2 regions of the Weizmannia sp. FSL K6-3076 genome follow, and region 1 is predicted to be linked to the other one. Evidence: riboswitches for the same ligand, from Rfam matches in the RefSeq annotation. Region 1 holds a riboswitch; the other holds the start of a gene.
The links. Region 1 has a riboswitch for FMN ahead of NSS95_RS08325 (ECF transporter S component). Riboswitches for the same ligand answer to the same signal wherever they lie in the genome.

Region 1 (7,174 bases):
CTTTAACTTCCGGCGCTTGTACGCCATCCGCTCGTCCCGGATGGCTGCAACCTCCCGGGTCCATGCTTCTTCCGGCAGGTTAAGCACTCTATGGTGCAGCAGAAACCGGAGTTGCGGTTCCGTGCATCCAAGCGCCGCCCCGGCTTCCTTCAAATCTCCTTTCCATCTGCTGAAAGCGGCCAATTGTGCATCAGTCGGAAGCTCAGCCTCGATCAGCTGAAGCGGGAGCCGTTCATCCCCTTCCGTATACAAAAGGACGGCAATGCTCGGGAGCCCGTCCCGCCCGGCTCTACCGATTTCCTGCAGATAGGCTTCCATCTGCAACGGCAGGTGAAAATGGATGACAAAGCGGATATCTGCTTTGTTCACCCCCATGCCAAACGCGCTTGTCGCACAAATGATCTTGATCTGTCCGTAAATAAACTGCTGCTGGATCAAAATTCTTTGCTCCTGGTCAATGCCGCTGTGATAGGCGGCCGCTTCGGCGATCCCCTCCTGCCTTAACCGCGCCGCCATTTCCTCAGCCGCCTTTTTGCTTGAAAAATAGATGATGCCGGGCTTCTGCAAGTTTTTCGCATAGGCAACTAGTTTTTCCTCTTTTTCGCGGTATGAAGGAATCCGGTCTATTTTAATGGCGATATTGGGCCTGTTGACAGAATAAATAAACCGGTTTGGGTCTTTTAAGCCAAGATACTTGCAAATATCGTCCCTCACCTGTTCTGTTGCTGTGGCGGTCAGAGCTAGGGTAAGCGGTGTGCCCAATTGTTTCCGGACTTCGCCAAGGTTTAAGTATTCCGGCCTGAAATCATGACCCCACTGGGAAATACAATGCGCTTCATCGACTGCAAAGAGCGCAGTCCGGATGGTTTTTAATTTTCCGAGGACATGGCGGTTGTGCAGCATCTCCGGCGAGACAAAGATGAATTTGAAAGCGCCCAGATGCGCAAGGGCCGCTTCCCGCTCCGGACCGGTTAAAAACGAATTTAACGCAACCACACTTTTTTCGCCGCGCATTTTCATCTGCTCTGTCTGGTCCTGCATGAGCGATAAAAGCGGAGAAACAATGATGCAGGATCCGTCCAGCAAATAGGCAGGCAACTGGTAGCATAAAGATTTTCCGGTACCGGTCGCAAGCATCGCCAGTGTATCTTTACCGTCCAGCAGTGAACGGATGACTTCTTCCTGCCCTGGCCGGAATGCGCTGAACCCGAACTTACTTTTCAAAAAGCTTAAAAGATCCACTGCGGCCCATCCTTTCTGCCAATACAAGGCGAATATGGAAATACGGGATGTCCCCTACTTTTTCTTTAATCGGTTTTAATTTCTTTGTATTTAAATCAGCGGCTGCCCGGATGATCTTTTGTTCTTCATCCTTTGGCACATACCGGTTCAGCGGAAAATCCGGGACCGTTAACGCGATTTCAATCAAATGGTCTTCAATCGTGCTTTGTTTTAACCCTCTCAGCGTGCTGATTTCCGCAATCGTTTTCCCTTGCTTCAAGAAGCCAAATGTCACCGCGGCAGACCGGGTCAGTGGCAAGGCCTTTTGCACATCGTGAAGCATTTGGTATAAATACCGGAATGTTTCAGGATCTCCGAGGATGCGCCGGACGATAAAATGAAGCAAATGCAAAAACCGGTACCAGTACTCTACAGGATCAAGGTGCAGGGCGGAGGCAGCCTGCGTGATCGTATATCCGATCCGGCCCGCACCCGTCAACCGAAGGACAAAAATTTCAGGCTTTTCCGGCGGGCTGCCGGAAAACAGACGGTAAAATTCACGGTACAAATGCTCCGCTAACGCAATCCTGCTTTTTGCATGCTGTTTCAGCCAGTTTTTTGCCCAAGCCTGAAGAGCCGGGTCCCTTTGAACCGGATAATATACTTTATTTCCATACACTAAGTTGGATACGGCCTGGGTAATGAGATTCAACCTTTTCCAAAACAGATTTGCCGAATCCTGGTATTTCAAGCCGTCCAGGTAAGGAAACCGTTCTTCCATCCTGCCGGTTGCCAAAAGCAGGGCAGCACCTTTTTCTGTGACCACGCAGGCATCCGGGCCGCTTTTTTGCAGCAACCCGGCTTTTAATAGGGCCTCTACTTCGCGTGTGAAAGCCTCACGGGAAATAAATGGAAACGTTTGAAAGAGCCTGCCAATCTTGAAAAAATGGGAATCCTGGATCGTCTGTGCTGATTTTTTGCCGTTTAATAGATGAAAAACAGCATAAGGGGTGCGTTCTCCATTCAGGTTGCTGAAGCAATCCAGCAATACAGCCTGTAAAAAAGGCATCTGAATCCTCTCCTGTTCTTTAGCTGAAAAAAGGGGGAAGTGCAAGGAAAAATCGGGGGTTGGTTCTATTTTAACATGGAAACAGGCGATTTGTTTACCATTTTTTTCATTGATTCGACAGGTTTCACGAACTCCGCCAGCCCGCTATTGAAATAAGAAAAAAAGAGTTTTAAAATGAAGGAGAAACACCGGCATGCCTTCGTGCACATGACGAGGCTGCCTGTTTTTCTTTTCTGCCATGATTGAACAACGAGGAGGAATCAAAATGGCAAAGTTTACAATCGTGGACAAAGATACATGCATCGCTTGCGGCGCTTGTTCCGCCAGCGCTCCTGATATTTTCGACTATGACGATGAAGGGCTTTCTTTCGTGATTTTGGATGATAATAAAGGCACTGCGGAAGTCCCGGAAATATTGGAAGATGACCTGATGGATGCCTTTGAAGGATGCCCGACAGAATCGATTAAAGTTTCCGACAAGCCTTTTGATGGCGATCCGTTAAAATACGAATGAAAAAAGCAGGCCGTTTGAGCCTGCTTTTTTTCATATTCTTTTCCCCCCAATGGCGGATGCTTTGTCAATCCAATTTTTCATTTTTGTAAACATGAGCATAAACAAAGCCGTCACGATGAGGCCTTTCACAAGATTAAAAGGCAGCACGCCCGCCACAATATACGCTTTTACATTCCCGACCGAAAAGTTCATGAAGTACAGATAAGCCGGTAAAATGACGAAATAATTTAAAATGCTCATACATACCGACATGGATACCGTGCCAGTGACTAGACCTACAGTCATGCCTTTTTTTGTCCGCATCCGTTTGTAAATGAGATATGTCGGCAGGACGAACAGCATCCCTGCAAAAAAGTTTGCCACATTCCCGATCGGTACCCCTGCTTCACTGCCGAGTGATAAATAATTCAGGATATTTTTGATTAGTTCCGCTACAACAGAAGCCATCGGCCCGTAAAGAAGGGCTGCCACCAATACCGGAATGTCGCTGAAGTCCACTGTTAAAAACGATGGAAAAGGCGGAACCGGAAATTTAATAAACATCAGCATAAAAGCCAGAGCACTGAGCAACGCGACCGCAACGAATTGCTTTACATCCCATTTCTTCATTTAAACTTCCTCTCTCCTTGTGACCGATTTATCATCAAAGGAAGAAAGGTGCCGCGGACCAAAATGAAAAGCCCCTGACAAAATGTCGGGGGCTTTGTAATAGGCGAGTCCAAATAAGCGTTTAATACGTCATTAAACACTGGCAACCTTTATCTTCTCCCATCCAGACTATACTGTCGGTTTTGGAATTTCACCAAATCCTGCCGGAAATCCGGCTCGCGGACTGAAAGGCAACTGCCTTATCACCGCCGGTCGGGAATCTCACCCAGCCCCGAAGATAAATCGTATGAAATTTTGATTACAAGCTTATTATACATGCCGGCTGCCATTTTGTGAAGCATTCCGCATCACTTTCATTCATTTTTTATTTTCAGCACCTGGCCGGCCATAATTCGGTCCGACCGCAATTTGTTCCAGCTTTTCAGCCTTCCCACGCTCGTATGAAAATGGAGGGCAATGTTCCAGAGCGTGTCGCCTTTTTTCACAGTGTAAGCTGCAGGCTGAGGGACGGTGGAAGCAGCAAAAACCCCGTAAGGATCATGGGTCTTGGCGGAAACCGTCTGGCCCGGCGCGCCTGGTCCGAAGATCAAAAACGGGTCAATGGCGTTTTTCTTATCCGGCGTCCATGGCCCGTTATGCACTTCAAAATGAAGATGGATACCAGTTGAATGGCCGGTCGAACCCATATAGCCGACCACCTTTCCTTTTTCAACATGCTGCCCCGCTCTCACTGCCCTTCCGGCAAGATGGGCGTAAACCGTTTCATAACCGGACGGATGGCGGATAAAAACAACATGGCCGTAGGATGCGGACAGATAGGAACGGGTAACGGTACCTTCTTGGGCGCTGAATACTTTTGCGCGGTATCTTCCGGCAATATCAAGCCCTTTATGTGTGCCGTATCTTGTGTTAAATGTGTCGGAGATCGTCCCTGCCGCCGGAAAAATCCAGTCTTTTGTCGCTTCATGGATAACCGACCCGGATGCGGCTACGTCATTTGCCGAACAGGCAAACCCCAGGCATGCAGCTGTCAATGAAACGAAAAGGCATATTTTGATGTATGCCGGCAATTGATCCACCCCATTTTCATTTTTTCAATTCCGTTTCAAGCAAAGCCATCTTCTAAGATGCGCAAAAAACGGGAAAATATACAAAAAAGGCAGACCCGGCGCAGAGGTCAGCCTTTTTTTGGAAGGAAAAATGAAAAGGTGGTCCCTTCCCCTAATTTGCTTTTGACAAAGATCCGGCCACCATGCCCTTCGACAATGTTTTTAGCAATCGCAAGGCCCAGCCCTGTTCCCGATTTGCCGCGCGTCCTTGCTTTATCCGCTTTGTAAAAGCGTTCAAATACAAACGGCAAATCCTCATCCGGTATACCGGATCCGTTGTCTTCGACGTGTACATATACGCCGCCGGGTGCTTCTTCCTCTTTTACTTTGACGTAACCGTTCGAGGAAGTATGCCGGAGGGCGTTATCAATTAAATTCGTCAGCACCTGTTCAATTCTGTCGGCATCGATTTCAAGGGTGAGATCGCTGTCCGAAGTCTCGCAAACGAGGTCGATTCCTTTTTCTTTCGCGATGCCGTTAAATTTATGTGTCACTCTTTCAATGAAACTGTTAAATGAGACCGGCTCCATTCTGAACGAAAAATGCCCCGCTTCCATTCTTGCCAGATCGAGCAGCTCATTGACAAGCCGGCCGATCCTTAGCGTTTCATCGTAAATGATTTTGGCAAATTCTTTCTTTTCTTCTTCACTTGCCGCAATATCATCAATGATCGCTTCGCTGTATCCCTGCAACATGGCAACCGGCGTCCGCAATTCGTGCGAAACGTTTGCGATAAAATCATCGCGCAGCTTGTCCAGCTTCCGTTCTTCCGTCATATCGCGGATAATGGTGACAACGCCGCGGATCCGGGACAAATTATAAAGCGGGCTTGCAATCATAACATAGTACCGACCGTTGATTTCAATTTCATCCGTCTGTTCTTTCTCCGTTTCGACCACTTTCGCAAGCAATGCGGACAACCCTTCAGGAAGCGGGGCGTCTTTTGCAGCCTGGTTATGATACCAGTTTTGAAGAAACATCTCAGCCGGCGGGTTCATGATTAAAATGGCACCGTCCCGGTTAAAGGTCAAAACACCGTCGGCCATGCTGCTTAAAATATTCCGCAGCTGCTCTTTTTCCTGCTTTAAGGCGTCCATATTAAATTTAAGCTGTCGCCCCATCGTATTAAAAGCGGTCGCCAGTTCCCCGATTTCATCACGGGTTAAAATCGGCACCTTTTTGTCAAAACGCCCTTTTGCCACTTCAAAAGCCGCTTCCCGCATTTTATGCAATGGCCCGCCAATCCTTTTTGAAAGGAAGAAAGCAAAGCCGGTCGTTAAAATAATGGCAATGCCTGCACCGAGCAAAATGATTTTTGTCGTTTGCCGCGTCATTTCCTGAAGCACTTCCAATGACTGGTAAACAAATACCGCGCCCGGTTCTTCCCCCTTCACATGAAGCGGGACGGCCGTCACAATCACATGATGGTACTTATTGCGGGAAGACCCGCCAGAAGGGGTTAACTCTTTGCTCACTTTCTTCTTTTCGCTAAACACTTGGGACAGCTGCTTGTCCTTTAAAATCGACGCGTACGGGATCCCTTTGTATGATTTGGAACCGGATGGATAAAAGATATCATTTTTGCGGTAAACGATCATGACTTTCTCGTTTTGGTCCAGAACGCCGAGGGCAATTTCTTTCCCGATCTTTCCGCTTGGGTGCTCCTCCATAATCCTCGAGATTTTTTGCGCCGTATTAGACAAATCCTGCTCAATCTGATTGATATGGTATTCTTCAAAAAACTTGAGCAACAGTACCGTCAGGATGAGCAGAACGCAGGCAACCATCAGTAGAATGGTCATCCACAGTTTCCCGACAACCGTCCGCCAAATTCTCATTCCGGCGCAACCTCAAATTTATACCCGACGCCCCAGACGGTAACGATCATTTTAGCCGCGTTTTCGCTCACTTTATTCAATTTTTCCCGCAAGCGTTTGACATGCGTATCCACCGTACGGAGATCACCGAAAAATTCATAATGCCATACTTCTTTTAAAAGCTGTTCGCGGTCAAACACTTTATCCGGAGATTTGGCGAGAAAATAAAGCAGCTCATACTCTTTCGGGGTCAGATTGACTTCCTTTCCGTCCGCTGTGACGCGGTGAGCATCATTGTCAATGGTAATATGCGGGAAAACGACAATGTCTTTTGCTTTTGTATCCGCGTTTAAGAAACCCGTTTGCAACGACCGGCGAAGCAGGGCTTTCACCCGTAGTACCACTTCGCGCGGGCTGAAAGGTTTTACAATATAATCATCCGCGCCAACTTCAAATCCTTCCACCCTGTTGGCTTCTTCGCCTTTAGCCGTCAGCATGATCACGGGCGTCATTTTCTTTTCGTGCAATTCCTGGCACACTTCAATGCCGTCTTTGCCCGGCATCATAATATCGAGCAAAATGCAGCTGTAGTCTTTTTCAAGCGCCATTTTCAAAGCGGTATCGCCGTCTTCCGCTTCATCTATCGTGTAATTTTCCCTTTCCAAATACATTCGTAACAGGCGCCGGATCCTTTCTTCATCATCAACCACTAAAATTTTTACATCCTCATCCATTGCTATTCCTCCTCAGTCAATATCAGCCGCCTGCTGCGAGCAAGATTCATCCAGCCGGTAAAATCCTTGCGGGCTTCCCGAGGCCATGCAAGCCGCCCGCA
Region 2 (7,174 bases), 1.7 Mb from region 1:
CATAACCATTCCATGAAGCAAAAAGATAATAAAATGAAAAAAGACAACCTGAAAACAGGGTGTCTTTTTTCATTCATATATTGAAGGAAAAATCCGGGTGATTTTTCCGCTGCTTATTTGTCTTCTGCAACATAAGGAAGCAACGCCATTTGACGTGCGCGTTTGATTGCAGTTGTCAATTTACGTTGGTATTTTGCACTTGTACCCGTTACACGACGAGGAAGAATTTTTCCTCTTTCAGAAATGAACTTTTTCAGCAAGTCCACATCTTTATAGTCGATATGGGTAATATGGTTCGCGGTAAAGTAGCATACTTTCCGGCGTTTCCGTCCGCCTCTGCGTCCACCTGCCATTTTTTCACCCTCCTTTTTATCACAACTTTACGGGTCTTCCCGCATTAAAACGGAAGATCATCATCAGAGATGTCAATCGGTTGTCCATCATTTGAGAACGGATCTTCATCAGGCTTTGAATCATTACGCTGATACTGATTTTGATTCTGATTGTACCCCGGGAAAGCACTCCCTTGGTTGTTCCCGTAATTCTGGCTGCTGCCGCGTTCCTGATTCGCACTTCTCGGTTCAAGAAACTGGACGCTGTCTGCCACGACCTCTGTGACATACACGCGCCGGCCGTCCTGAGCTTCGTAGTTGCGTGTCTGAATCCGGCCGTCTACGCCTGCCAGACTTCCTTTTTTTAAGTAGTTGGCCACATTTTCAGCCTGCTTTCTCCAAACAACACAATTGATGAAATCCGCTTCCCTTTCCCCCTGCTGGTTTGTAAACGTACGGTTTACAGCCAGGGTAAAAGTAGCAACCGCTACTCCGCTCGGCGTATAGCGCAAATCGGGATCTTTTGTCAGCCTGCCTACGAGAACAACACGGTTCAACATCAGAATCAACCCCTCTCATGATTCAAAATCCGTTTCACGTGAAACGTTTTATCGTTAAAAATTATTCTTCTTCTCTTACAACAATGTGGCGGATAATATCACCATTAATCTTCGCCAGACGGTCAAATTCCTGGACTGCAACCGGTTCAGCATTCACGTTGATGATATGGTAGTAACCATCACGGAAGTCCTGAATCTCGTATGCAAGACGGCGTTTTCCCCACTCTTTCGATTCGATGATTTCCGCACCCTGGTTGTTGAGGACATTGTCAAAACGCTCAACAAGCGCTTTTTTTGCCTCATCCTCAATATTTGGGCGGATAATGTACATAATTTCGTACTTTCTCATCTGTTTGTCACCTCCTTATGGACTATGCGGCCCTTTTATTCAAAAGGGCAAGGAGCAATGGTTCATGCATTCATTACTCACAAGTCGTAAGTATACCATATCCCGCAGGCAAAATCAATTGTCTTAAGACTCCATCCCGCTTTTTGCTATCGCTGACATCCCTATTTTATCAAACATACGTTCCTTTCGCAAGGGCTTTTTTATAAAACGGACTTAAGTTTTTACATCAAAAGCAATAACACCCTTTTCAAATTTATGCTTCTATTTTCCGGATGACATTCGCCATTTCGATCGCGCTCACTGCCGCATCCCAGCCTTTATTGCCTGCTTTCGTCCCGGCTCGCTCAATCGCCTGTTCAATCGTGTCGGTTGTCAGAATCCCGAAAATGACAGGTGTTTCTGTAGAAAGGCTTGCATGGGCGACTCCTTTTGCCGCTTCTGCACTTACATATTCAAAATGCGGGGTCGCGCCGCGGATCACCGCGCCAAGTGCCAATACGGCATCATATTTGTCCGTTTCTGCCATTTTTTTTGCCGCCAGCGGGATTTCAAACGCGCCCGGTACCCAGGCAAGATCAATTGCTTCTTCTTTAACGCCATGCCTTAATAATGCATCCTTTGCCCCGCTTACAAGCCTTGTTGTAATGAATTCATTAAAGCGGGCAGCAACCATGCCGATTTTTAAGCCGGTTCCAACCAGATTGCCTTCAAATACTTGTCCCATTTGATCTCCTCCTATATATGCAGCAAATGCCCCATTTTTTCCGCTTTCGTACGCAAATATCCTTCATTTTCACGGACAGGTGCGATTTCAACCGGCACTCTTTCCGCAATTCGGATACCGTAACGCGTTAATGCCTCCACTTTATCAGGATTGTTTGTTAAAAGCCGGACTTGTGTTGCCCCGAGATCTTTTAAAATTTGCGCAGCGATGCAGTAGTCGCGCATATCTGCCGGAAATCCAAGCCGTCGGTTGGCCTCCACTGTGTCCAATCCTTTTTCCTGCAGCCGGTAAGCTTTCAATTTATTCAGAAGCCCGATCCCCCGCCCTTCCTGCCGCATATAAACGAGGACACCGCGCCCTTCTTTTTCAATCCGCGCTAGGCTCCGGGCAAGCTGCGGGCCGCAGTCGCAACGGAGGGAACCGAAGCAATCACCGGTCAGGCATTCGGAATGGATCCTTGCCAGCACCGGCTCTTCGCTGTTGACTTCCCCTTTTATAAGGGCAACATGTTCTCCCCCTGACAGCAAATCTTTGTAGCCGGCAGCCCGGAACGTGCCGTAACGCGTCGGCAGCGTGATTTCCGCTTCTTTTTGAATCAGTTTCTCATGTTTTTTTCTGTACTCGATTAACGATTGGATCGTCACCAGTTTGATGCCAAATTTTTTGGCCATTTCCTCCAGTTGAGGGAGTCGTGCCATCGTGCCGTCTTCATTCATGATTTCGCATATCACGCCGGCCGGATTTGCGCCTGCCAGTTTTGCCAGGTCAACGGCTGCTTCCGTATGGCCGGACCGTTCCAGGACGCCGCCTGCTTTGGCCACTAACGGGAAAATATGCCCCGGCCGGTGAAAGTCTTCGGCTTTTACCGCGTCTTCTGCCAGGTGCCGGACCGTTTTGGCACGTTCAAATGCGCTGATGCCGGTCCGGGTGGCAGCATGGTCAATGCTCACGGTGAAGGCCGTTTCATGGCTGTCGGTATTTTGCCGTGCCATCGGGTAAAGATCGAGCTGCCGTGCTTTTTCCGCCGTAATCGGTGCACAGATGAGCCCGCGTCCTGCTTTGGCCATCAAATTGATCATTTCCGGTGTCGCTTTTTCCGCAAGGCCGATAAAATCACCTTCGTTTTCCCTATTTTCATCATCGACGGCAATCACGACTTTTCCGGCCTTTAAGTCTTCTACTGCTTCTTCAATGGTATGAAACAAGTTTTTCACCCCTTTGTTTACATAAAACCTTGGTCTTTTAAGAGCGCCATCATGCCGCTCTCTTTTTCCGCCCGTTCTCCGTTCCTGAACAGCCCTGCCATATACTTGGCCAAAATATCGCATTCAATATTCACGGCATCGCCAATCTTTTTTTCCGGCAATATCGTATGCTGCTGCGTATGCGGCACCAATGAAACGGTTAATTGCCCGTCCGCAGCCCCGAACACAGTCAGGGAGGTGCCGTCGAGTGCAACCGAGCCTTTTGGGATCAGAAAGGCGGACAGGGAGGAGGGAACAGAAATCGTGATATAAACGGCATTTTCCATCCTTTGTTTCAAACAGACCGTGCCCGTGCCATCAACATGCCCTGTGACAAAATGCCCGCCGAACCGCCCGCCTGCAGCCATTGCCCGTTCAAGGTTGACCTTGCTGCCGATGTTCAGCCCGGCCAATGCCGTGCTGAAAAATGTTTCAGGCATGACATCAGCCGTAAATGCATTTGGCGTATAGGATGTGACGGTTAAGCAAACACCGTTCACTGCAATGCTGTCGCCAAGCCGTACATCTTGGAGAACCGTCCTGGCCTGTACGGCAAGCTTAAGGGAGCGGGGGCCTCTTTCCACACGTTTCAATATGCCGATTTCTTCAATAATCCCTGTAAACATGCGCCGGCACCTCCTTTTGGACGGCAGCCGTGATTTTTAAATCAGGCCCGATCTGTTCCACTTTTTCAAACCGGAGCGGCAAAGCATCGGCCACCTTGCCAAACCCGTGTCCACCGAAAGGGGACGGCGCGTTTTTCCCGCCGATCACTTTCGGGGCAATGTAAAAAATATACTGCTGCACTGCGCCTTCTTTTAAAAATGAGCCGTTTACTGCCGCGCCGCCTTCGACGAGTAAAGTCATGATGCCTTTTTCCCCGAGCGCTGCTAACACGTCACGGATCAAGAGGCGGGCATGCGGCATGCGGACCACTTCGACATCAAGCTGCTTCAGACATTGTTCTTTTTCTTTTGGTGCATCGCTTCCGCAAAAAATAATGGTTGGCGCATCGCCGTTTAGCACTTTCGCTTCCGGCGGGATGCGCAAATGGGTGTCTAATACAATGCGAATAGGATTTTTCCCGGAATGGGGCAAACGTGTGGTGAGAAGGGGGTTATCATGGAGAACGGTTTGTATGCCGACAAGTATTGCATCATGCCTGCTTCTTAACCGGCGGGCATCACGCCTTGCTTCTTCACTTGTGATCCATTTGCTGTCACGGGTTTCAGATGCAATTTTTCCGTCTGCCGTCATGGCGGTTTTGACAGTGACAAACGGTGTTTTCGTTTGAATAAAGTGGAAAAAAGGGCGGTACAACTTTTCCGCTTGTTCCTTCAATATCCCGGTTTCCACTTTTACTCCGGCTTGCCTGAGCTTTTCTATTCCTTTGCCTGCGACAAGCGGATTGGGGTCCAATGCAGCGATATATACTGTTTTGATGCCTTTTTCAATTAAAAAATCTGCGCACGGCGGCGTCTTTCCGTAATGGGCACACGGCTCGAGCGTCACAAAAACTTCAGCACCCTCTGCAAGCGGCCCGGCCTGTTCCACCGCAAGCCTTTCCGCATGTTTTTCTCCCGCCTTTAAGTGGGCCGCCATCCCGGCGATCGTGCCGTTTTTCACGACGACACTTCCAACCGGGGGATTCGGGGAAGTCTGCCCGGCCACACTTTCGGCCAAATGGAGTGCAAGCTGCATATAATCTTCTTTTTGCAATCCTTTCATGCCTCCTGTATGCAATTTCCGCCAACATATACCCGTGAAAACAAAAAACCCGCACGAAGATGTGCGGGGCAAAACGGCATCATGAAATACACGTTCCAATGAAACGTTTGATCCTTCTCCCATCCAGACTGTCACTGTCGGCTTTGGAATTTCACCAAATCCACCGCATTCCGGAGAATACGGGTCACGGGCTTTGAGTTTCCTCATCACCGCCGGTCGGGAATTGCACCCTGCCCCGAAGGAAAATATTCGACTGATACCTATTTTAACGGATGATTTGAATTTTTTCAATACAATTTGAATATTCGTCCAAAAGTCCTGTTATACATTAAACCTGAAATGCATGACATCGCCGTCCTGGACAACGTAGTCTTTTCCTTCCAGGCGCACTTTTCCGGCTTCTCTTGCTGCTGCCACGCTGCCATATTTGATTAAATCTTCATACGACACCGTTTCAGCCCGGATAAACCCTTTTTCAAAATCGGAGTGAATAATGCCTGCGCATTGCGGGGCTTTCATGCCTTTTTTGAATGTCCACGCGCGGACTTCCGGTTCCCCAGCCGTAAAATAAGTCGCAAGGCCAAGCAGGCTGTAAGCAGCTTTAATCAGCTGGTCAAGTCCGGATTCCTGGATGCCGAGTTCGGTTAAAAACATCTTTTTCTCATCGTCATCCAGTTCGGCAATTTCTTCTTCAATGCGGGCACAGATGACAATCACTTCCGCGCCTTCCTGTTTGGCATATTCACGCACCTTCCCGACATACGGGTTTGCAGACGGATCCTGAATGTCATCTTCCCCGACATTGGCCACATACAAAACCGGCTTGCTTGTTAAAAGCTGGAACCCTTTGACGATTTTTTGCTGGTCTTCGGTCAGTTCCACCGCCCGTGCCGGTTTTTCCGCTTCAAAAGCCGCCTTTAATTTGGTCAGCACTTCATATTCGGCAACGGCTTCTTTATCCTTCTGTTTTGCGATTTTCTCTACACGCCCGATCCGCTTGTCCACCGTTTCAAGATCGGCCAGGATCAATTCAAGATTGATCGTTTCGATATCATCAATCGGATCGACTTTCCCGGAAACATGTGTAATGTTCTCGTCCTCAAAACAACGAACGACATGGCAGATTGCATCCACCTGGCGGATATGGGAAAGAAACTTATTCCCGAGCCCTTCCCCTTTGCTCGCGCCTTTGACGATCCCGGCAATATCAGTAAATTCAAAAGTGGTCGGGACCGTTTTTTTCGGATGGTACAGTTCTGTTAATTTTTCCAGCCGTTCGTCCGGCACTTCCACCATGCCGACATTCGGGTCAATTGTACAAAACGGATAGTTCGCAGATTCGGCCCCGGCTTTTGTAATCGCATTAAATAAAGTCGATTTTCCGACATTCGGCAAACCGACAATTCCGGCTGTTAACGCCATTTTATGTCCACTCCTTCAAACATTCTCGTATCTTTCAAGTTTTTCCCGGCTGTATCAAAAACCCCGGGGTGCTGCCGGATGCGCCCGGTTAACGACTTCGTTTGCCGGCCTTATTTTAACCGCACCCCGGCTCCCAAAAAAAGACACCCGTAAAAGGGCTATTGTTCTTCGTGCTTAACGAGGATTTTTTTCAGTTTGCGGGCAAATTCCCTGCGTGGCAGCAGCACGCTGTGTCCGCATCCTTCACATTTAATGCGGATATCCGCCCCCATCCGGATGATTTTCCAGCGGTTTGTGCCGCACGGATGCTGCTTTTTCATTTCCACAATATCATACAACCCGAAATTTTTATCTTCCATGTTCATCCCCCTTTAGAAATTGGCCGGCCAATGCCTCTTCTTTCTCAGTACGGGAATAAGTCACCATTTTCGGATAAGGTGCATGGATGCGATTTTCGTCCAATGCTTTTTTAATTTCTTTTTTCAGCACTCTCGCAATATACCAGTGTGCCATCGGGAGGGTTTCCGCTACCACCCTGAGTGTAACATCCGTGGTGCCGAGCTGCTGGACGCCCAACAGTTCAGGCTCTGACACGACCTCTTCGTGCTGTCCGGCAAATGACACCAGTATTTCCTGAATGGCCGCTTCCGCTTTGTCAATATCCTCTTCGTACGGAATACGGACATCTACAACGGCGACGCTGTTATGAATGGACAAATTGGTGACTTCGGAAATATTGCCGTTCGGAATGATGTATAATTCGCCGGTCCAGTTTTTGATTTTTGTTGTCCTGAGCCCGATTTCTTCCACAACGC

Region 2: it holds a riboswitch for FMN, as region 1 does, so the genes downstream of both, ribD (bifunctional diaminohydroxyphosphoribosylaminopyrimidine deaminase/5-amino-6-(5-phosphoribosylamino)uracil reductase RibD) here and NSS95_RS08325 (ECF transporter S component) in region 1, are expected to answer to the same signal.

What each region holds. Positions count from the first base shown of each region.
Region 1 is NZ_JBBOWU010000001.1:1,775,837-1,783,010, forward strand. Features, by position in the region: gene NSS95_RS08310 (RecQ family ATP-dependent DNA helicase) at 1-1,242, opposite strand, end outside; gene NSS95_RS08315 (helix-turn-helix domain-containing protein) at 1,214-2,290, opposite strand; gene NSS95_RS08320 (ferredoxin) at 2,556-2,804, shown strand; gene NSS95_RS08325 (ECF transporter S component) at 2,835-3,413, opposite strand; FMN riboswitch at 3,561-3,696, opposite strand; gene NSS95_RS08330 (peptidoglycan DD-metalloendopeptidase family protein) at 3,767-4,483, opposite strand; gene NSS95_RS08335 (ATP-binding protein) at 4,591-6,360, opposite strand; gene NSS95_RS08340 (response regulator transcription factor) at 6,357-7,073, opposite strand.
Region 2 is NZ_JBBOWU010000001.1:3,481,494-3,488,667, forward strand. Features, by position in the region: gene rpsR (30S ribosomal protein S18) at 114-353, opposite strand; gene ssb (single-stranded DNA-binding protein) at 398-892, opposite strand; gene rpsF (30S ribosomal protein S6) at 954-1,241, opposite strand; gene ribH (6,7-dimethyl-8-ribityllumazine synthase) at 1,495-1,965, opposite strand; gene NSS95_RS16480 (bifunctional 3,4-dihydroxy-2-butanone-4-phosphate synthase/GTP cyclohydrolase II) at 1,977-3,170, opposite strand; gene NSS95_RS16485 (riboflavin synthase) at 3,188-3,835, opposite strand; gene ribD (bifunctional diaminohydroxyphosphoribosylaminopyrimidine deaminase/5-amino-6-(5-phosphoribosylamino)uracil reductase RibD) at 3,816-4,928, opposite strand; FMN riboswitch at 5,045-5,184, opposite strand; gene ychF (redox-regulated ATPase YchF) at 5,259-6,359, opposite strand; gene NSS95_RS16500 (DUF951 domain-containing protein) at 6,518-6,718, opposite strand; gene NSS95_RS16505 (mechanosensitive ion channel family protein) at 6,708-7,174, opposite strand, start outside.